2 regions of the Arthrobacter sp. FX8 genome follow, and region 1 is predicted to be linked to the other one. Evidence: predicted binding sites of a transcription regulator. Region 1 holds the regulator's gene; the other holds the start of a gene.
The links. The regulator HspR, encoded in region 1, represses chaperone genes until heat shock. The targets are predictions, from matches to a motif close to AAGTTGAGTCNNNNNGACTCAACTT.

Region 1 (11,095 bases):
CCAGTACCTCTCCGTCACCCCCGACGGCCCGGTCCACCTGGACGAGCAGCTGACCCGCGCCAAGTTCCAGGACCTCACCAAGGACCTGCTGGAGCGCACCAAGAAGCCGTTCCACGACGTCATCAAGGAAGCCGGCATCAAGCTCTCCGACATCAACCACATCGTGCTGGTGGGCGGTTCAACCCGTATGCCCGCCGTCTACGACCTCGTGAAGGAACTGGCCGGCGGCAAGGAGCCCAACAAGGGCGTGAACCCGGACGAGGTCGTCGCAGTCGGCGCAGCCCTGCAGGCCGGCGTGCTGAAGGGTGAGCGCAAGGACGTCCTCCTGATCGACGTCACCCCGCTGTCCCTCGGCATCGAAACCAAGGGTGGCGTGATGACGCACCTGATCGAGCGCAACACCGCCATCCCCACCAAGCGGTCCGAGACCTTCACCACGGCGGATGACAACCAGCCGTCCGTGGCCATCCAGGTCTTCCAGGGCGAGCGCGAGTTCACCCGCGACAACAAGCCGCTGGGCACGTTCGAACTCACCGGCATCGCCCCGGCACCGCGCGGTATTCCGCAGATCGAGGTCACCTTCGACATCGACGCGAACGGCATCGTGCACGTCTCCGCCAAGGACAAGGGCACCGGCAAGGAGCAGTCCATGACCATCACCGGTGGCTCCAGCCTCTCCAAGGAAGACATCGACCGGATGGTCCGCGACGCCGAGGAGCACGCAGCCGAGGACAAGGCGCGCCGCGAGGCAACCGACACCCGCAACACGGCCGAGCAGCTTGCCTACTCCGTGGACAAGCTGATCGCCGACAACGCGGACAAGCTGCCCGAAGAGGTCAAGACCGAGGTCCAGGCCGACGTCGACAGCCTCAAGAAGGCCCTTGAGGGCACCGACGACGCCGCTGTGAAGTCCGCGTTCGAGAAGCTGCAGGCTTCCCAGACCAAGCTGGGCGAGGCCATCTACGCCCAGGCCGGTTCGCCGGACGGCGCAGGCGCTGCAGGTGCTGCAGGTGCTGAAGGTGCCGCCGGAGCTTCGGCAGGTTCCAAGGACGAGGACATCGTCGACGCCGAAATCATCGACGAAGACGAAGCGAAGAAGTAACCCATGCCGCACCACGGTAACGAGGAAGAGCACAACACATCCGCAAGCCAGCAGAACACGCAGGGCAACGGCCAGGAGCCCGTCATCCGGGACAACCGCAAGGTTGACCCGGTGACCGGGCAGGCCCGGCACCCCGAGGGCGGCCAGTCCGCTCCGGGGGCCGGTTCCCGGGCCGGGGCAGCAGATTCCGACGGCGACGCGCTGGCCCAGGCCGAGGAGATTCTCAACGGCGTGGACGTGCCGGCCGAGGAATCCGTGGCCCAGGGTGCGCCCGCAGGGTCCGCCGGCGCCGAGGCAGCCGAACTGCGCAACGACCTGCTCCGTCTTCAGGCTGAGTACGTCAACTACCGCAAGCGCGTTGAACGCGACCGTGCCGTGGCAGGGGAAATGGCCGTCATCGGCGTCCTGAATTCCCTGCTCCCGGTCCTGGACGACGTCGACGCCGCACGGCAGCACGGTGACCTCACCGACGGCCCATTCGCCGCGATCGCCACCAAACTGGAGAACGCGCTGAAGACCTACGGCCTGGTCCGCATCGACGAAACCGGCGTGGAGTTCGATCCCACGATCCACGAAGCCCTGATCCAGCAGCCCGGCGAGGACATCGAGGTTGACACCGTCAGCCAGGTCCTCCGCTCCGGCTACAAGTCAGGCGACCGTGTCCTCCGCGCAGCCCAGGTGATCGTGGCCGTCCCGGCTTAGTTGCCCCTCGCCTCCGCGGATGAGGGGGTCCCGCCCGGGCCCCCTCATCCGCTCCGGCGTTCAGCGGTAATCTCGCCCTAACGCTTTTGTACTTTGAAAGGAAACGCCATTGGCTAGCCAGGATTGGGTGGACAAGGACTTTTACAAGATCCTTGGTGTTGCCAAGGACGCTTCCGACGCCGACATCAAGAAGGCCTACCGGAAGCTTGCGCGGCAGCACCACCCTGATACGAATGCGGGGAACGCCGCTTCCGAGAGGAAGTTCAAGGACATCTCCGAGGCTTATTCGGTGCTTTCGGATCCGGATGAGCGCCAGCAGTATGACGCCATCCGGGCCATGGGCAGCGGGGCCCGCTTTGCTCCCGGCGGCGCCGGCGCCCCCAACGGCGGGTTTGAGGACATGTTCGGCGGCCTGTTCACCGGCAATACCGGACGGCACGCCGGTGGTTTCAATCCCTCCGCCGGCGGCATCCCGCCCGAGTTCGCCGACCTCTTCGGCGGCTTCGGCGGCGCCCCCGGATTCCAGCGCGCCCCGCAGAAGGGCGCCGACCGGACCGCGTCGACCAGCATCTCCTTTGCCGGCTCCATCCGCGGCACCACGATCGGCCTGCGTGAACCCAGCGGCGAGGTCATCGATGTCCGGGTTCCCGCGGGTATCAAAGACGGCCAGAAGGTCCGCGTGCGTGGCAAGGGCCAGCCCGGTCCCGCCGGCAATGGTGACCTGGTGGTCTCCGTGTCGGTCCAGCCACATGCGTTTTACACGCGCGACGGCGACAACCTCCGGATCCACGTCCCCGTCACCTTCCCGGAGGCTGCTTTGGGCGCGGACATTGAAGTTCCCACCATCGACGGCGACAAGGTCAAGGTCCGCGTCCCGGCAGGCACGCCGTCCGGCCGTACCCTGCGGGTCAAGGGCAAAGGCGTCAAGACGCCCAAGGCCACCGGCGACCTGCTGGTGACGATCGACGTCGCGGTTCCCAAGAATCTCAACAAGGACGCCGAAGCTGCGGTCAAGGCGTTCGCCGAGGCCACGTCGTCGGCGGACGTTCGCGAGGGCCTGGCAGCCAAGGCCCGGCTCTAGGCGCGGAGGTGAGGCGTGGACATCAATGCTGACCAGCCGATCTTTGTGATTTCGGTGGCGGCAGAGCTGGCGGACATGCACCCCCAGACCCTGCGGCAGTACGACAGGCTTGGCATCGTCAAGCCCAGCCGTGCCCCCGGAAAGTCCCGGCGCTATTCGCAGCGTGACGTGAACATGCTGCGGGAAGTGCAGCGGCTGTCGCACGAAGGTGTGTCGCTGGAGGGGATCAAGCGCATCCTGGAACTCGAAAACCAGGTGGCAGCCCTCCAGAGCAGGATCGCTGAACTCACCGAGGAACTCGGGCGGCGGCCGCGTTCCGTGGATTCGCGCATCTTCGCCGCCGGCGCCGCGGGCGATGTGGTGAGCCTGGCCCGTGGCCAGCGCCCCCGGCCCCGGTCACAGGCGGTCATGTTGTGGCGGCCCCGGGCGATCGGACAATAAGTGCGATCGGACAATAACGGGATGCCGGAGAGCAGGTAGCGTTTCCCGGTGCCCCGGACAAATATGAGTACCCGCTACTCGTGACGGAAAAGCCCCCTGGAATTTGAATGGAACCATCGCCGGATCAGCGGCGATGGTTCCGCAATTTCTGGGGGTTTTCGTGTTTAAGGTTCTCAGCGAAGCTGCTTCAACCCGGGTCCGGCCATGAGCCCGGGGATGGAATCCGTGGCCGCGTTCAGCAGCTCCTTGCCGGGGCAGATCCTGCTGGCCATCGGGCAGACCATTGTTGTGGTCTGCGTCTGCTTTGACATGGTCCGTGAATTGTCCGTCCCGCGGTCCCACCGGCGTTACGTGGCCAGCACCGTCTTCCGTACCCTGGCGATCCCGTCGATCGTGGCCAATGCCATGACCGTCTTCATCGCCCTGGTGGTGTCCTCCTGGGTGGACGTGGTGATGGGCATGTTTGTCCTGGTGGCCATTGTTTTCCGGTTCCACCACAACCAGGACGAGGACAACTGGTGGAAGGGCAAGGGCAAGAAACTTGCCCGGTGGGCCCGCCGGCAGTTCGCCGGCCGGACGTCCACGGCCCCGGCCATGGGGTAGCGCCGCGAAGCCCCGGGAGCCCGGCGCCGGCAACCTTGCGTGCCGGGCTCCCGCGTCAACATCAGCCGTTGATCACCTGCGGTACGCCCAGGGCCTTGAGGCCCTCCACGCCGAATTCCACGCCGTAGCCGGACTGCTTGGCGCCGCCGAACGGGATGCGCGGGTCCACGGCGCCATGGCGGTTGATCCACACGGTTCCGGCCTGGATGCGGGCCGCGACCTCCCGGGCTGCTTCCAGGTTGGGGGACCAGACGGAGGCGCCCAGGCCGACGTCGAGCCCGTTAGCCTTTTCCACCGCCTCGTCGATGCTGCTGTAGCGGATGATCGGCAGGGCGGGGCCGAACTGTTCCTCGGCCACCAGCGGGTTGTCGTTGTCGATGTCCGCCACCAGTGTGGTGGGGTAGAAGTAGCCGGGCTGGCTGGTATCCGGGTTCCCGCCCAGCAGGACGCGTGCCCCGGAAGCCTTGGCCGCCTCCACGAGGGTGGCCACGACGTCGTACTGCGCCTTGTTCTGCAGCGGTCCCAGCACGTTGTTCTCGTCCAGGCCGTTGCCCATGGGCATCTGCTTGGCGACCGCCACGAGCTCGTCACAAACGGCGTCGTAGATGTCGTCGTGGACGTAGAGGCGCTTGAGCGCGGCGCAGGTCTGGCCGGTGTTGAGGAAGGCGCCCCAGAAGATGTCCGTGGCAATGGCCTTGGGGTCGGCGTCGGGCAGGACAATACCGGCGTCGTTGCCCCCAAGTTCCAGGGTGAGCCGCTTGACGGTGTCGGCGGAGGACTTGATGATGGCGCGGCCGCCGGCGGTGGAGCCGGTGAACATGATCTTGCCGATCGCCGGGTGGTCGGTGAGGCGGGCGCCCACCTCGCGGCCGCAGGACACCACGGACAGGATGCCTTCGGGGAGTTCTTCGTTGAGGACCTTGACCAGCGCCAGCACGGAGAGCGGGGTGTTGCCGGAGGGCTTGACGACGACGGTGTTGCCCATGCGCAGGGCCGGCGCCAGCTGCCAGACGGCGATCATCATGGGCCAGTTCCACGGGCCGATCGCCCCGACCACGCCGATGGGCCGGTAATGCAGCTCGGCGCGGGTCTCACCGTCGTCCACGATGGTTTCCGGTTCCAGCGGCAGGCCGGCCGTGGCGCGGAGCCAGGCGACGCAGGCGCCCACTTCGAAGCGGGCGTTGGGGCCGTTCAGCGGTTTGCCCTGCTCGCGGGAGAGCAGCTGGGCGAGTTCCTCGGCGGAGCGTTCGACGGCGTCGGCTGCCTTGAGCAGCGCGGCGGACCTTGCGTCGTGGCCCAGGGCAGCCCAGGCTGGCTGCGCGGCCACGGCTGCGGCCACGGCGCTTTCCAGGTAATCGAGGCTGTGGACGGGGGCTTCGCCTACCGGTTCGCCCGTGGCCGGATTGAGGATGGTCCGGCCAGTGCCGGCAGCGGGGGCAATGGAGGCAAGAAGTGCATCGTACGTTTCCAAGGGATACTCCACATCGAGTAGGCGAGGACGCCAGCCGGTCGGCGTAGCGGGTTACTCCCCAGTTTGGGTGAGTGCCCGCCCCCGCTCTTGTGTTTGTGCGCAGGACTGTTGGCGGAGAGGGAACGGCGTAAAAATCAGCCCGCCTTATTGTGAAATTGTCAGATTAAGCCTTAGGGTGGGGATCAGGCCGGCGAAGCCCTCGAGAACCGCCGGGTAACTCCTCCCCGGATCCAGGCAAACGACCCCGTCAAACGCCCAGCAGCGGTACCGCGGACCTTATTGCGCCACGGGCCACAGGTGCTGGGTTTTGCGTCGTCGACGCCCCCGACAAGCAGGAGAACACCATGACCGTAGAGTCCGAGCTCACTGAAGCGCCCGCAACAGCACCTACCGACATCTCCCGAGGGGGCAGCTACGTTACGTTGCCACCCGGATCGGAGGTATCGCCGAAGCTTGAGGGCAGCTACGTCACGGTGCCCGGAGCCCTTCCCGGACATGGCAACAGGGCCCAGGGCACGTACGTGACACTTCCCGCGGCGCCGGCGGGGGCGACCGAGATCAGCTACACCCGCGTCGGCTGACCCGCGTCAAGAAGCACCTGCCACCCTTTCGACCAGGGCGGCAGGTGCTTCTTCCCCGCGGTTACCCGTCGTAGGGGTTGTTGATGCCGATGTATTGGGTGGTGGTGTATTCGGCGATGCCTTCGGAGCCGCCTTCGCGGCCCAGGCCGGATTGCTTGACGCCGCCGAAGGGTGCGGCGGCGTTGGAGATGACGCCGGCGTTGAACCCGACCATGCCGAACTCGATCTGTTCCGCGACGCGCAGGAGGCGGTTGAAGTCGCGGCTGTAGAGGTAGGACGCCAGACCGTATTCGGTGTTGTTGGCGAGCCGGATGGCGTCTTCCTCGGTGCTGAAGGTGGTCACCGGGGCTACGGGGCCGAAGATTTCCTGGCCAAGGATCGCCGCGTGGTTGGGCACGTTGGTCAGGACGGTGGGCTGGTAGAAGTAGCCCGGTCCGTCCACAGGCGCCCCGCCGGTGAGCGCCACAGCCCCGGCCTGGACAGCTGCGGTGACCAAGGCGTGGACGTCGTCGCGGGCACCGGCGTCGATGAGGGGTCCCACCTGGGTGGCCGCCTCGGTGCCGCGCCCGGTGTGCAGGGCGCCCATGGCGGCGGCGAACTTCCGGGTGAACTCCTGCGCCACGGATTCGTGGACGAGGAAGCGGTTGGCGGCGGTGCAGGCTTCGCCCATGTTCCGCATCTTGGCTGCCATGGCCCCTTCGACGGCCTTGTCCAGGTCGGCGTCTTCGAAGACGATGAACGGAGCGTTGCCGCCGAGCTCCATCGAGGTCCTTAGCACGTTCTGCGCGGCGTCGGCCATGAGGCGCTTGCCGACGGGGGTGGAGCCGGTGAAGGAGACCTTCCGCAGCCTGGAGTCCTTCAGGAGCGGGCCGGAAATCCCGGACGCGGAGGAGGATGCGACGACGTTCAGGACCCCGGCGGGAAGGCCGGCGTCGAGCATGGTCTGGGCGAAGTACTGCGCCGTAAGCGGGGTGAGCTTGGCGGGTTTGAGGACCATGGTGCAGCCGGCGGCGATGGCGGGGGCGACCTTGCGGGTGGCCATCGCGAGCGGGAAGTTCCAGGGGGTGATGAGCAGGCAGGGGCCCACGGGTTTGTGCTGGACCAGGATCTTGTTCCTGCCCTCCGGGGTGGTGAGGTAGCGGCCGTAATCGCGGACGGTTTCCTCCGCGAACCAGCGCAGGAACTCCGCCCCGTAGGTGACCTCACCGCGGGCCTCGGCCAGCGGTTTGCCCATTTCCAGGGTCATCAGCAGGGCGAAGTCCTCGGCCCGCTCGGTCACCAGGTCGAAGGCCCGCCGGAGGATCTCCGCCCGGGTCCTGGGTGCGGTGCGCGCCCAGGACGCCTGCACGGCGTCGGCTGCATCGAGTGCGGCAATGGCGTCTTCGCTGGTGGCGGAGGCGAGGGTGGCGAGCACCTCCCCGGTGGCGGGGTCGTGCACATCAAACGTGCCGCCGTCGGACGCCTCGCGCCACTGACCGTTGATGAGCAGGCCGGTAGGGACGGAAGCCAGGAGCGAGGCTTCATGCTCCGGCGAAAAGGCAGGGGAGATCGCAGAAAGTGTCATGGGAAGTCCTTAGGAAGGGAAGGTCAGTAGCTGGCGGGGGTGTCGCCGTCGGCGTGGGGAATGTACTTTGCTGCGAGGGCCTCGGAACCGCGGGCGAGGAGTGCGACGTCGGCGCCCACCAGGATGAAGTCCGCGCCGTTGGCGAGGTAGTGCTCGGCCGTGGCGGGAGCGAAGGCGTTGACGCCCCCGGGTTTCCCGGCCGCCTTGGCAACGGACAGGCAGTGTTCGACGGCGGCGCGCACCTCGGGGTGTTCCTGCTGTCCCAGCAGGCCCATGGAAGCGGCGAGGTCGGAGGGGCCCACGAAGATGGCGTCCACACCGTCCACTTTGAGGATGTCCTCCACAGCCTCGACGGCCGCCGTCGATTCAATCTGGACGGTGACGCTGATGGTCTCGCTGGCCCGGGCGAGGTAGTCCGGGACCCGGTTCCAGCGTGCGGCGCGGGCCAGGGCCGAGCCCACGCCGCGGGCGCCGTAGGGCGGATAGCGGGTGGCAGCAACCGCCGCCTCCGCTTCCGCCACCGAATTCACCATGGGGATCAGCAGGTTCTGAACCCCCAGGTCCAGGTACTGCTTGATCACCACCGTGTCATTCACCGGCGGCCGGACCACGGTGTGGACCGGGTAGCCATGGATGGCCTGGAGCTGGGCGAGGATGGACTCGAGGCCGTTGGGGCTGTGCTCCGCGTCCACCAGCAGCCAGTCCAGCCCTGCCCCCGCGCAGAGTTCGGCGACCAGCGGGCTGCCGGAGCACACCCACATCCCGGCGAGCGGGCGGCCTGCCTTTCCCTTTTGCTTTTGCGCAGCCAGGGCGGAGCGGAAGGTGTCTTCTATTCGAAACGGCATGTCACAGCTCCCAGGGGTCCGTAGTCGGCGTGGACGGTGTCGCCCTTGTACACCCACAGTGGGCGGGTGAACGAGCCGGCCAGGATGATGTCGCCTGCCTTGAGCGCGTCGCCGTGGGCGGCGATCTTGTTGGCCAGCCAGTGCACGCCGTTGGCGGGATGGTCCAGCACGCCCGCGGCCACGCCGGTTTCCTCCACGGTCTGGTTCTTGTAGAGGATGGCGGAGACCCAGCGCAGGTCAACGGCGTCCGGCTTGACCGGGTTGCCGCCGATCACCATGGCGCCCATGGCGGCGTTGTCCGAGATGGTGTCCACGATGGTCCGGCCCTCCATCTCGATCCGGGAGTCCAGGATTTCGAGGGCCGGAACCACGTAGTCGGTGGCCTTCAGGACATCGAAGATGGTCACGCCCGGGCCCTTGAGTCCGTCCCTGAGGACGAACGCCAGCTCCACCTCCACGCGCGGGTGGGTGTACTGGTCCCACCGAACGGAGCAGCCGGTCTCCAGCACCATGTCATCGAAGATGGCGCCGTAGTCCGGTTCGGTGATGCCGGTGGCGGCCTGCATGGCCTTGGACGTGAGGCCGATCTTGCGCCCCACCAGGGTCCGGCCGGCGTCCTCGTTGCGGCGCCGCCACAGCTGCTGCACCGCGTAGGAATCCTCCACCGTCATCTCCGGGTACCGGGCGGTCAGGCGGGGGACAGGGGTGCGGGTCCGGCCGGCTTCCACCAGCTCGTCCGCGATGGCCTCAATCGTCGTGGGCTCCAGCATGGCTAGACCTGGACTCCCAGCTTGAAGCCCGTCCGGTCGCCTTCGGGCGAGCCGTCCTTGCGGGTGTAGGAGAAGCCGTCGGCGCCCACCGTGACCGCCATCTCGGACTTTTCCTCGCGGACGATGACCGGCTGCGGGTTGCCGTCCAGGTCCAGGACCAGGGAGGCCTCGGTGTACCAGGAGGGGACCACGGGGTTGCCCCACCAGTCGCGGCGCTGGTTGTCGTGGACGTCCCAGGTGATGGTGGGGTTGTCCGGGTCGCCGGTGTAGTAGTCCTGGGTGTAGATCTCAATGCGGTGGCCGTCCGGGTCCAGGATGTAGAGGTAGAACGCGTTGGACACGCCGTGGCGGCCGGGGCCGCGTTCGATCCGGTCGCTGATGCGCAGGGCGCCCATCTTGTCGCAGATCTGGATGATGTTGTGCTTCTCGTGCGTGGCGAACGCGACGTGGTGCATGCGGGGGCCGTTGCCGCCGGTCAGCGCGGTGTCATGGACGGTCTGCTTGCGGTGCATCCAGGCGGCGTAGGTGACGCCGTCGGCATCCTTGATGTCCTCGGAGACGCGGAAGCCCAGGTCCTCCAGGTACTTGCGGCCGCGCGGGACGTCCGGGGTGACCTGGTTGAAGTGGTCCAGGCGGACCAGTTCACCGGCGGAGTAGAGGTCGTAGCGCTGGGTGAGCCGCTCCACGTGCTCCACGTCGTAGAAGAACTCGTACGGGAAGCCCAGCGGGTCCTCCACTCGGACGGAGTCGCCGATGCCTTTGGTGAAGCCTTCCTTGCGGCGCTCCACCCGGCAGCCGAGCTCCTTGTAGTAGGCCTCGGCGGCATCCACCTCCGCAGGGGACTTCACCCGGTAGGCGAAGGCGGCGACGGCGGCGATGGGTCCCTTGCGGAGCACCAGGTTGTGGTGGATGAATTCCTCCAGGGAGCGCAGGTAGATCGCGTTCTCGTCTTCCTCGGTGACGTGCAGGCCCAGGACGTCGACGTAGAACTCGCGGGACCTGGCGAGGTCGGTGACCACGATCTCCATGTAGGCGCAGCGGACGATGTCCGGTGCCGGGACGGTGGGGGTGGGAACGAAGTTGGTCATGATGGTCTCTCTTCTTTGAAAGGGGGCTTCTTCCCCAACTGACTGGCAGTTGTTGTCGTTTTGAGGCCTCAAAACGACAACAAGTGCGAGCTGGTTGGGTTCAGGCGCCGAATTTGGGGGTGTGGACGGTGCCGAGCGTGATGTGCACGGCCTGCTGGTCGGTGTAGAAGTCGATGGAGCGGTAGCCGCCCTCGTGGCCCAGGCCGGAGGCCTTGACGCCGCCGAACGGGGTGCGCAGGTCGCGGACGTTGTGGCTGTTCAGCCACACCATGCCGGCCTCGACGTTCTGCGAGAAGTTGTGGGCCCGGGTCAGGTTCTGGGTCCAGATGTAGGCGGCCAGGCCGTACTTGGTGTTGTTCGCCAGGGCGAGGGCCTCGTCGTCGTTCTCGAACGGGGTGATGGCCACGACGGGTCCGAAGATTTCCTCCTGGAAGATCCGGGCATCGGGCGCGACGTCGGCGAACACCGTGGGTGCGATGTAGTTGCCTTCGGGCAGGTGGCCGGGGCGGCCGCCGCCGGCCAGGAGCCGGCCTTCGGACTTTCCAATCTCCACGTAGGAGGCCACCTTGTCGTAGTGCTCGGGGTGGACCAGGGCCCCCACTTCGGTCTTGGGGTCATGGGGGTCACCCACCACGATGTTCTTTGCCCGGGCGGCGTACTTTTCGCAGAATTCGTCGTAGATGGCGCGCTCCACCAGGATGCGTGAGCCGGCGGTGCAGCGCTCCCCGTTGAGGGAGAAGACCCCGAACAGGGCGGAGTCGATGGCGGCGTCCACGTCGGCGTCGGCGAACACGACGCAGGGGGATTTGCCGCCGAGCTCCATGGACAGGCCCTTGAGGTTGGCCGC
Region 2 (11,095 bases), 110 kb from region 1:
CCACGGAAGGCCGTTTGCGGCCGCCGCAGCCCACGGCTACCCGGTCCTCCTGGAGAAGCCCATCGCGCCCGACCCTGCCGGCTGCGCGGAGCTGGCGCGCCTGCAGCAGGAATCGGGAATCAGGGCAGCCGTCTGCCACGTCCTGCGCTACACGCCGCTGACCACCCTGCTGCGGCAACTTCTCTCCGCCGGGGCAGTGGGCCGGGTCATCTCCGTCCAGCACCTGGAACCCGTGGGCTTCTGGCATTTCGCGCACTCCTACGTCCGCGGGAACTGGCGGCGTGAGGCAGAGTCCAGCCCCTTCCTGCTGGCCAAGTGCACGCACGACGTCGACTGGCTCTCCTTCATCATTGGAAGCCGGCCCCTTCGGGTGTCCTCCTTTGGCAGGCTGTCGCATTTCCGGCCGGAGGAAGCGCCGGAAGGCGCGTCAGGGCGCTGCACGGACTGCCCGGCGGAAGCCCGCTGCCCCTATTCGGCCCTGCGAATCTACGGGCCGGGCCGGCCGGCGGACGGTGCCCCTGCGGACCCCGGCAGGGCCTATTTTGCCGACGTGGTGGACCCGGGCGGCACACCGGAATCGCTGTGGAAGGCGTTGGCAACGGGGCCCTACGGGCGGTGCGTCTACTCAGGAGGCAACGACGTGGTGGACCACCAGGTGGTGAACATCGACTACGAGGACGGCACCACCGCCGCCTTCACCGCCACGGCCTTCACCGCCGCAGGCCCGCGCCGCACCAGGATCTTCGGGAGCCACGGAGAAATCTCCGTCGAGGCAGGCAGCATCTCGGTCCATGACTTCCTGACCGGGACCACCACCGCCTACCCCGCCCCCGCCGCTGACCCCACGGTGCCCGGCGAAAAGCATGAAGGCGGCGACCGGGGACTCGTGCAGGCCTGGGTCGCTGCCCTGGCCGGCGGTGACTGGTCCGGAGTGGTGTCGGGGCTGGAGGAGTCATTGGTCAGCCATGCGGTGGTTTTCGCGGCTGAGGAGGCGCGCCGGAGGGGCGCCGTGGTACCGGTGGAAGGGTTCAGTTCCCGGCTGTAACCGGATCGAGCGACACCACGGCCAGGAAGCCGCGGCCCAGGACCTCGGGCGAGTCGGCGTCGGAACCCACCACGGCGTCGTACCTGCCCAGCTCCAGCGGCTCGGTGCCGCTGTCCCTGACCGTCGCCTGCCCCTGCAGCAGCACCGCAAGCTGGCCCTCAAACACTGGGTGGGCGCGCTTCTTGGACAGCTCGATGATGGACGTGTAGCCCTTGAAGGCGGCCGTTCGCGTGATGACGTTCAGGTCCCGGATGTCCCCGGTGGGCAGTTTGGCCACGGTGGCGGCGCCGCCGTCGAACCTGAAGGGACGGTACTTCTCCAGGGGCTGTTCCGCCCCGTCCACGGTGAGCAGCAGCAATTCCCCCTCGACGACCGTCAGGACCCGCTCCATGCCGGGGAACGCGGAGAAGTCCCCGGCCTTGGCCACGTCTGCGATGCTCACACGCCAGTCCCAGCCGCCGTCGGCCGCGCCCTGGCGGGCGATTTCCCTGGTCACCCCGCCGCCGTTGCGCCATGGTTCGGCCTTGAGTTCAGCGAAGCGGATGATCTGCATCAGCCCAGCCTAGTTCGCTGCGGTGGTCACGCGTCGCAGCCCGTACCCTGTCCCTGCTACTCTCCTGCGGGGGGTCATCACGAAAACAGCCTGAAGGAGCCGGGAATGTTCGTTAAAGTGTGTGGTCTCAGCACGCCCGAATCGGTGCGTGAAGCGGTGGATGCCGGCGCGGACGCCGTGGGGTTCGTCCTCACCGCAAGCCCCCGCGTTGTCTCGCCGTCGCAGGTGGCCTCCCTGCTGTCAGGGGTCCCCAAGGGTGTTTCCCCGATCGGGGTCTTCCGGGATGAGCCCGTGGCGGACGCCATCGCCATTGCCCGGGCCGCAGGCCTGGAATGGATCCAGTTGCACGGCCAGCGGTCGCGTGCGGACGTGGCAACAGTGCACGACGCCGGCATGAAGCTGGTCAGGGCCGTCACCATGGGTGCCGCCCAGGATGAGTTCGACGACTGGGGCGAGGACCTGCTCCTGATTGACGCCGCGGTGCCGGGCTCAGGGGAATCCTGGGACTACGCCTCCGTGGCGGACCTGCCGGTGCTGCAGGGACGGAACTGGCTGCTCGCCGGCGGACTGGACGCTGCCAATGTTGGCCAGGCATCAGCGGCCGCGCATGCCTGGGGAGTGGATGTTTCCTCAGGCGTGGAGGCATCCCGGGGCGTGAAGGACCCTGCCAAGATCCGCGCCTTTGTCCACGCCGCAAAGTCGGCCGCCACGGTGTAGGCGCCGCAGCCCGGCCGGGGATCAGGGCAGGATCAGGGGAGTCCCCCAGCGCCGCGTGGCAGGGGCTGGGGGCAGAATGGGTGCATGAAGACACTTCTGAACATCATCTGGCTGGTTTTCGGCGGCCTGTGGCTGGCCCTGGGCTATTTCCTCGCGGGCGTGGTCTGCTGCCTGCTGATCGTCACCATCCCCTGGGGCATCGCCTCGTTCCGGATCGCCGCCTACACGTTGTGGCCGTTCGGCCGGATGGTGGTGGACAAGCCCGGCGGCACCGGTGTCTTCTCGCTGCTGGGCAACGTGATCTGGCTGCTCGTGGCCGGCATCTGGATCGCCATCGGCCACGTGGTGACCGCGTTCGCCATGGCCGTGACCATCATCGGGATCCCGCTGGCCATCGCCAACCTCAAGCTCATCCCGGTATCCCTTATGCCGCTGGGCAAGCAGATCGTGCCCACCAATGCGCCGTTTGTGAGCAACTACCCCGTCAGCCGCCACCGCTAGGCGGATCCGTCCGGGCGCATCGCCCGCAGCACGCAGAACTCGTTGCCGTCGGGATCAGCCATGACAACCCAGGTTGCCGCTGCCCCCTGTCCCACCGAGATTTGCCGGGCGCCCAGCTCTTCCAGCCTGGCCACCTCCGCGTCCTGGTCCTCCGGGCGAAGGTCCAGGTGAAGGCGGTTCTTGAGTTCCTTCTGCTCCGGGACCCTGAGGAAAAGCAGGTCCGGCAACACGCCGTCCCCGGCGCTGCCTGCCGGCGGCTCCAGCACGATCTCGTCGTCCTCTTCATGGGTGCGGCGCCAGCCAAGCGCTTTTTCCCAAAAGGCAGCAGGAACCCGGGGGTCGGTGGAATCAATGGCAAGGGCTTGGATGCGCAGGCTCATCCGTGCAGTTTTGCATCCGGTTCCGGCATCCGTAAACCCGTGGAAGCCGCAGCCCCTTAGAGCGGCCGGAACGCCCCGTTGCGCAGGAGGGCCACCGAATCGCTTTGGTCCAGTTCCGCGGCGATGTCCACGTCCTCTGGGTAGCCGGCCCCGGTCAACTCGCGGCCGCTGGAACACAACTGGAGCATCTCACGCAGCCGAGGTTCGGCGGCTTCGAAAACGGCCATGGCAGCTACCGCCTCCGGCGCGTAGCCGTGCCTGCCGTCCCCGGCTTCGTAGCCGCCCCTGCCGGCGGCCGCCAGCCCGGCGATGAACGCGCCCGCCCCGATCTGGTCCTCCACCGCAGGCCGCAGCGTGCCGTCCGGCCAGCGCTCCCCGGCAGCAACCACCGCCAGTACCGCGTCCTCCGGAAGGTTCGCCGCCACCCAGTCGGCCGTGGCTGCGGCGTTCCGGAGGCACACTGCGGCCACCAGCGGTACGTCCCCGGCCAGCGCGTGGCAGAGTTCCGACCCGTTGGGGGAGGGCAGGACCACTTTTCCCAGGGCTTCTGCCGCGCGGAGGCTTGCGGGGGAGAGGCTCAGCCCGCCACCGCCGCGCGGGCCGGCCAGCTGCGCCTGGTGGTAGGCGGCGAAGTCTTCGGCGCTGGTGTCCCGCCACGGGTAGGGAAACACCTCCGCGCCGCGGTCCAGCGCCACACTGACGCAGGTGCTGAAGGAAAAGACATCCACCACCACCGCAATGTCGGCGCCGGACGCCACGGTCCCGGCTCCATCAAGGCCCCAGTCCAGCCTGACCGTGAACGGAAGCTGGCGGTGCGCGGCATTGGCGGAGTGCGTGTGCCGTGAACCGGAGCCCGGGGCGTTCATGCCAGTTCACCTTTCAGGTTCAGGTGCGCGGCGTCCTGCCATAGTTCCCGGGCCCGCGGGTGGTGGAAGAGCGGGTCCAGTTCCAGCAGGTGGCGCACGACGGCGGCCCTGCCGGCTGCGAAGTCGGCGTCACCGATGTGCGCGTAGTCTTTGCGGACAGCGGCAAGGTAGCGGGCGTATTCCTCAGGATCGCCGCCGAGGACCGAGAGGTCCGCGTCGCAGAGGAGGGCGCCGTCGTGGTCCCCTGGTTCGGGCTGGTGGTCCGACGTGAGCCGGACCAGCCGCGCCACTTCCGCCACCTCGTCCGGCGGCAGCCCGGTCCCGGCCAGTCGGCTTTCCGCCAGCCGGGCGGACTCCTCCTCGTCCCTGCCCGCCGCGCCGCGGTACACGGCATCGTGGAACCAGGCCGCCAGCAGCACGGTCCGCGGCGCCTCGCCCGGTTCGGTGAGCAGGTCCAGTGCCTCCAGGACGGAGAGCAGGTGGGTGCAGCCGTGGTAATGGCGGTGTGGTTCGCTCCATCGGTCCAGCAGGTCCAGGAAGAGTGCGTCACGGCCCGGCATGATGGCTTCCCAGCGGGTCAGCAGTGGGACCTTCAGCGACTTGTTCCGCCGGCGTGCCGGGATCCGGAGCCCGCTGGCGATCAGTTTGCGGACCAGCACCCTGCCCTCCACCCGGACCGCGCCTGCCGCCACCAGCTCCTCAATGCGGCGTTCCGGCACATCGTAATGGTCGCCGTCGAACGCCCGCTCCGGGATCCCCGCGGCAGCTGCGAACGCATGCAGCTCATCCAGCGAAGAGTCCGAGACCAGGTGCGAGAAATGTGTTCCGTGTGCAGGCCACAGCGGCGGGTCGATGTAGATGGCCATGGAAGGAGTCTAGTGCCGCCCTTCGGGCAGGGGACGCGCAGCCACGGGGCACGCAGTCATTTTGCATATGCTCCCAGAAGCGGAGGCATAATCCGCATCTGCGGACTAGAATCAGGGAATGACCCTTATCCGCGTTTCTGAGGCTGCCCGTCTCCTGGGCGTAAGTGACGATACCGTCCGCCGCTGGACGGAGCATGGAACACTTACCCCGCTCCGGGACGGTTCCGGCCGGCTCGCCGTCGATGGACTCGAGCTGGCCACGCATGCGCAAAAGCTGGCCCAGCTGCCCGATGACCCCAAGAGCGGGAGCAGCTCCGCCCGGAACCGGTTCGTGGGCCTGGTCACCAACGTCATCACGGACAAGGTGATGGCACAGGTGGAACTGCAGTGCGGGCCGTTCCGGGTGGTCTCGCTGATGAGCAGCGAGGCCGTGCGGGAACTGGGCCTGGAACCGGGCTCGGTGGCCACGGCGGTGGTCAAGGCAACAACGGTCATCATCGAATCCCCGAAGGGCAGGGCCACCGCATGACCCGGACCTCCACGCGTACCGCGGTGTCCGCCTCCCTGGCGCGGCTCCTTTCCCTTGCTGTCCTGCCGGCCGCCGTGCTGCTGCTGGCCGTCCTCACCGGCTGCGCTGCGGGCGGAGCGGCCCTGGGCACAGGCCCTGGCGAGGACAACAGCGCGGGCAACAGCGCAGGTAACAGCGCAGCCGGCTCAGGCGCCAAGCCGGAAGGCACCATCACCGTTTTCGCGGCCGCCTCCCTCAAAGGCACCTTCACCGAACTCGCCCGCACCTTCGAGGCGGAAAACCCCGGCACCACGGTTGCCCTGAGCTTTGCAGGGTCCTCGGACCTGGCCAGCCAGATCAGCCAGGGGGCGCCGGCGGACGTCTTCGCGCCGGCTGACCTGGCCAACATGAAGAAGGTGGAGGACGCCGGGCTGGTGGACGGCGCCGCCAGGAACTTCGCCACCAACACCCTCGCCATCGCAGTAGCGCCGGGCAACCCGGCAGGAATCACCGCACTGAAGGACCTTGCCCGGCCGGGCCTCAAACTGGTCACCTGCGCAAGGCAGGTTCCCTGCGGGACTGCCGCGGCCACGGCCGCGGAGGCGGCCGGAGTGGCGCTGAATCCGGTCAGCGAGGAGAACGCGGTCACGGACGTCCTGGGCAAGGTGGCCTCCGGGGAAGCCGACGCCGGGCTGGTCTACGGCACGGACATCAAGGCCGCCGGGTCCAAGGTGGCCGGGATCCAGTTCCCGGAATCAGGGAGTGCGGTCAACACCTACCCGATCGCCGGCGTCGCCGGCGGCCGGAACAAGGCCGCCGCACGGGCTTTCCTGGACCTGGTCACCGGTCCGGAAGGCCGGCGCGTCCTCGCTGCAGCGGGGTTTGGGCCGGCCGGAATCGGTGACGGAAGCGTCAAGTGACCCGGGAGCAGGCAGGCAGTCGGCAGCCCTTTCTGCCCATGGTGCGGCGACGCACCCCAAGTCCGGCCTACTCCGGCATCCCCGGCTGGGTCCGCGTGCTGGCCGTCCTGGCCGCCGTCGTCGTCGTGCTTCCGCTGCTGGCGATGGTGCTCCGCGTGGACTGGCCGCGGTTCCTCCCGCTGGTGACCTCCGGGCCGTCGCTGACCGCGCTGGGGCTGAGCCTGCGGACCTCGGCCGCCAGCACCCTGCTGTGCATTGTGCTGGGCGTACCGCTGGCCCTGGTCCTTGCCCGGGACACCTTCCGCCTGCAGGGGCTGCTGCGCTCGCTGGTGCTCCTGCCGCTGGTCCTTCCTCCTGTGGTGGGCGGCATCGCGCTGCTCTACACGTTCGGCCGGCAGGGGCTGCTGGGGCAGGCGCTCAACGTGCTCGGCCTGCAGATCGCATTCTCAACCACCGCGGTGGTCCTGGCGCAGACGTTCGTGGCCCTGCCGTTCCTGGTGGTGAGCCTTGAGGGTGCCCTGCGCACCTCGGGCTCCCGGTATGAGGCGGTGGCGGCGACGCTGGGCGCACGCCCCGGCACGGTGTTCCGTCGCGTCACGCTTCCGCTGGTGCTCCCGGGGCTGGCGTCCGGCGCGGTCCTCGCCTTCGCGCGGAGCCTGGGCGAGTTCGGCGCCACGCTGACGTTCGCGGGCAGCCTGCAGGGGGTGACGCGGACCCTGCCGCTGGAAATCTACCTGCAGCGCGAAACGGACCCGGACGCCGCCGTCGCCCTGTCCCTGGTACTCGTGGCCGTCGCCGTGGCGGTGGTTGCCCTTGCATACCGGCGCCCGGCACCGGGCCGTTCCGGGTCAGGCAAAAGGACGACGGCGCCGGCCCCGGCAGGAGGGGGTGTCCGGTGACATTGTCCTTCCACGCAGTGGTGGCCGGGCGCAGCTTCGACGTGGCCCTGAGCGTCCGACCGGGCGAAACCGTGGCCGTCATGGGGCCCAACGGTGCCGGTAAATCAACCCTGCTGGCCGGCATCGCGGGCCTCCTGCGGCCGGACAGCGGGCGGGCCAAACTCAACGGCAGGACCCTCTTTGACCTCGACGGCGGAAAACGTACGTGGGCGGCTCCGCACCGCCGCGGCACCGCCCTGCTGGCCCAGGAACCGCTGCTCTTCCCCCACCTGAATGCCCTGGACAATGTCTCGTTCGGGCCCCGCAGCGCCGGAGTTTCCAAGCGGAATGCGGAGGAGCAGGCGCTGCACTGGCTGGCCGAGGTGGAGGCCGGAGAACTGGCCGGGCGGCGTCCCGCCCAGCTGTCCGGCGGCCAGGCCCAGCGCGTGGCCGTGGCCCGTGCGCTCGCCGCCGACCCCGCCCTCCTCCTGCTCGACGAGCCGCTGGCAGCCCTGGATATCCACTCCGCGCCGCTGCTGCGCCGCCTGTTCAAGCGCGTCCTCGCAGGCCGGCAGGCCATCATCGTGACCCACGACGTACTGGACGCGCTGGTGCTCGCGGACCGGGTGGTCATCCTGGAAAACGGCCGGATCGCGGAGGAAGGCCCCACCCGGGCGGTGCTGGAGCGGCCGCGCAGCTCCTTTGCCGCCGGGCTCGCCGGGCTGAACTTCATTCCGGGCATCCTCGACGGGGCGGGGGTGCGGACCAGCCACGGCCTGCGGATTGCCGGCCACGACGAGGAAGCCGTCCCCGCCGCGGCGTCCGGGGAGCCTGGCCCGCTGCCCAGGGCGGGCGGTCCCGGCGTCGCCGTGTTCCCGCCGTCGGCCGTTTCCGTGTTCCTCGACGATGCGCACGGCAGCCCGCGGAACTCGTTTGCCGTCACCATCACGGACCTCGAGCCGCACGGCGACCAGATCCGCGTCCGGGCCGGCGGCCTGGCCGCGGACATCACCCCTGCCGCCTCCGCCGACCTGGGCCTTGTCCCCGGCATGACGGTGCACTTCGTGGTCAAGGCTGCGGCCGTGTCCGTGTACGGGACCTAGGCGGAGTATGTCCCGGCAGCCGATTGTCCAAGCAGGCCCGGCGGGACCTCCGGCTCTGGACAGCCGTTTCGCCGTGGGCAAACATGGCTAGTGGACGTCGCCGTCCAAAGTTGAGCGTAGTAGACTCAACTTAGTCAACAAGCCCCCGAAAGGAGCTCTCTTTGGACGTCAAATTCACCACCAAGAGCCAGGAGGCTCTTTCCGCCGCGGCAATGAACGCCTCGACGGCCGGCAACCCCCAGGTGGAACCGGCCCACCTCCTCAAGGCGCTGATGGACCAGCGTGAGGGCGTCGCCGTCGCGCTGCTTCGCGCAACCGGCGCCGATCCCGATGCCGTCAGCGTCCAGGCCAGCAGTGCCATCAAGGCACTGCCCGCCACGTCGGGCGGCTCCAGCCAGCAGGCGCAGCTGTCCCGGCCCGCACTGCAGGCCATCCAGCACGCCAAGGAGGAAGCGGACCGTCTGGGCGACAGCTTTGTCTCCACCGAGGTGCTCCTGGTGGGCCTCTCCACCGGCAACGATGCCGCCGCCCGCCTGCTGCGCGACGCCGGCGCCTCCCGCGAGGCACTTCTCGCCGCCCTGCCGGGCGTCCGCGGCGACCGCAAGGTGGACAGCCCGGACCCCGAGAACACCTTCCAGGCGCTCGAGAAGTACGGCACCGACCTCACCGCCATGGCCCGCGCCGGCAAGCTGGACCCCGTGATCGGCCGGGACGCCGAAATCCGGCGCGTTGTCCAGGTCCTGTCCCGCCGCACCAAGAACAACCCGGTGCTCATCGGCGAACCCGGCGTGGGCAAGACCGCGGTGGTGGAAGGCCTGGCCCAGCGGATGGTGGCCGGCGACGTCCCGGAGAGCCTGCGGGGCAAGACCCTCATCTCCCTTGACCTCGGCTCCATGGTGGCCGGCGCCAAGTACCGCGGCGAATTCGAGGAGCGGCTGAAGGCGGTCCTGGAGGAGATCAAGGGCTCAGACGGCCAGATTGTCACCTTCATCGACGAGATCCACACCGTGGTGGGCGCCGGCGCCACCGGCGATTCCTCCATGGACGCCGGCAACATGCTCAAGCCCATGCTGGCCCGTGGCGAGCTGCGGCTGATCGGTGCCACGACGCTGGACGAGTACCGGGAGAACATCGAGAAGGACGCAGCCCTGGAACGCCGCTTCCAGCAGGTGTACGTTGGCGAGCCCAGCGTGGAGGACACCATCGGCATCCTCCGTGGCCTGAAGGAGCGCTACGAGGCGCACCACAAGGTCTCCATCGCCGACTCCGCGCTGGTGGCGGCAGCCACGCTGTCCAACCGCTACATTTCGGGCCGCCAGCTGCCGGACAAGGCCATCGACCTGGTGGACGAGGCCGCGTCCCGGCTGCGCATGGAGATCGACTCCGCCCCGGAGGAGATCGACCAGCTGCGGCGCCAGGTGGACCGGCTCACCATGGAGGAGCTCGCGCTGGAGGGCGAGACCGACGCTGCCTCCGTGGAGCGGCTGGCTGCGCTCCGGGCCGACAAGGCGGACAAGGAGGAGGAGCTCTCCGCGCTCAACGCCCGCTGGGAGGCTGAAAAGGCCGGCCTGAACCGGGTGGGTGACCTGAAGGCCAAGCTCGATGAGCTGCGGTCCGCCGCGGACAAGGCCCAGCGCGAGGGTGATCTGGAGACCGCCTCGCGGATCCTCTACGGGGAAATTCCGGCGCTGGAACGCGAGCTGAACGCCGCTGCCGAAGCGGAGGCCGCCGTGACGGACAAGTCCGCGCAGATGGTGGCGGAGGAAGTGACGGCAGAAGACATCGCGGAGGTCATTTCCGCGTGGACCGGCATCCCGGCCGGCCGCATGCTGCAAGGGGAAAGCCAGAAGCTGCTGCACATGGAGGAGGAGCTCGGCAAGCGCCTCATCGGCCAGGGCAAGGCTGTAGCCGCAGTCTCAGACGCCGTCCGGCGCGCCAGGGCGGGCATCAGTGACCCCAACCGGCCCACGGGTTCCTTCCTGTTCCTGGGCCCCACCGGCGTAGGCAAGACCGAGCTGGCCAAGGCCCTGGCGGACTTCCTGTTCGACGACGAACGCGCCATGGTGCGGATCGACATGTCCGAGTACGGCGAGAAGCACAGCGTCGCCCGGCTGGTCGGGGCGCCTCCGGGATACGTGGGCTACGAGGAAGGCGGGCAGCTGACCGAGGCCGTGCGCCGTCGTCCCTACTCGGTGGTGCTGCTGGACGAAGTGGAGAAGGCGCACCCCGAGGTGTTCGACATCCTCCTGCAGGTGCTCGACGACGGCCGCCTCACCGACGGGCAGGGCCGCACCGTGGACTTCCGCAACGTGATCCTGGTGCTCACCTCCAACCTGGGCAGCCAGTTCCTGGTGGACCAGACGCTGGACGCCGAGGCCAAGCGCAATGCGGTCATGGCCACGGTGAACGCGTCCTTCAAGCCGGAGTTCCTCAACCGGCTCGATGAAGTGGTGCTGTTCGATGCCCTCACGGTGGAGGAGCTGGCGCACATTGTGGAACTGCACGTGGCGGAACTGGGCCGCAGGCTGCACGAGCGCCGGCTCACCCTCGATGTGACCGACAGCGCCAAGGCCTGGTTGGCGCTGTCCGGCTACGACCCCGCCTACGGCGCCCGGCCGCTGCGCCGCCTGGTGCAGCGCGAGATCGGCGACCGGCTGGCCAAGTCCATCCTCGCCGGTGAAATCAGCGACGGCGACACCGTCCTGGTTGATACCGCGCCGGACTTTGGGGAACTGACCGAAGGCAACGTGGACGCGTT

Region 2: clpB (ATP-dependent chaperone ClpB) is a predicted target of HspR. The motif match lies at 8,445-8,469, and genes of this name have one in related genera.

Annotation. Positions count from the first base shown of each region.
Region 1 covers NZ_CP113505.1:3,330,261-3,341,355, reverse strand. The annotation lists gene dnaK (molecular chaperone DnaK) at 1-1,102, shown strand, start outside; gene OUO20_RS15645 (nucleotide exchange factor GrpE) at 1,106-1,804, shown strand; gene OUO20_RS15640 (DnaJ C-terminal domain-containing protein) at 1,914-2,885, shown strand; gene OUO20_RS15635 (heat shock protein transcriptional repressor HspR) at 2,901-3,326, shown strand; gene OUO20_RS15630 (hypothetical protein) at 3,543-3,929, shown strand; gene OUO20_RS15625 (aldehyde dehydrogenase family protein) at 3,991-5,400, opposite strand; gene OUO20_RS15620 (hypothetical protein) at 5,745-5,981, shown strand; gene OUO20_RS15615 (NAD-dependent succinate-semialdehyde dehydrogenase) at 6,043-7,545, opposite strand; gene OUO20_RS15610 (HpcH/HpaI aldolase family protein) at 7,569-8,390, opposite strand; gene hpaH (2-oxo-hept-4-ene-1,7-dioate hydratase) at 8,375-9,160, opposite strand; gene hpaD (3,4-dihydroxyphenylacetate 2,3-dioxygenase) at 9,163-10,248, opposite strand; gene hpaE (5-carboxymethyl-2-hydroxymuconate semialdehyde dehydrogenase) at 10,349-11,095, opposite strand, start outside.
Region 2 covers NZ_CP113505.1:3,224,265-3,235,359, reverse strand. The annotation lists gene OUO20_RS15150 (Gfo/Idh/MocA family protein) at 1-1,045, shown strand, start outside; gene OUO20_RS15145 (HutD/Ves family protein) at 1,029-1,598, opposite strand; gene OUO20_RS15140 (phosphoribosylanthranilate isomerase) at 1,704-2,315, shown strand; gene OUO20_RS15135 (YccF domain-containing protein) at 2,400-2,816, shown strand; gene OUO20_RS15130 (VOC family protein) at 2,813-3,196, opposite strand; gene OUO20_RS15125 (2-phosphosulfolactate phosphatase) at 3,253-4,062, opposite strand; gene OUO20_RS15120 (DUF4031 domain-containing protein) at 4,059-4,928, opposite strand; gene OUO20_RS15115 (TOBE domain-containing protein) at 5,047-5,457, shown strand; gene modA (molybdate ABC transporter substrate-binding protein) at 5,454-6,356, shown strand; gene OUO20_RS15105 (ABC transporter permease) at 6,395-7,255, shown strand; gene OUO20_RS15100 (sulfate/molybdate ABC transporter ATP-binding protein) at 7,252-8,337, shown strand; gene clpB (ATP-dependent chaperone ClpB) at 8,499-11,095, shown strand, end outside.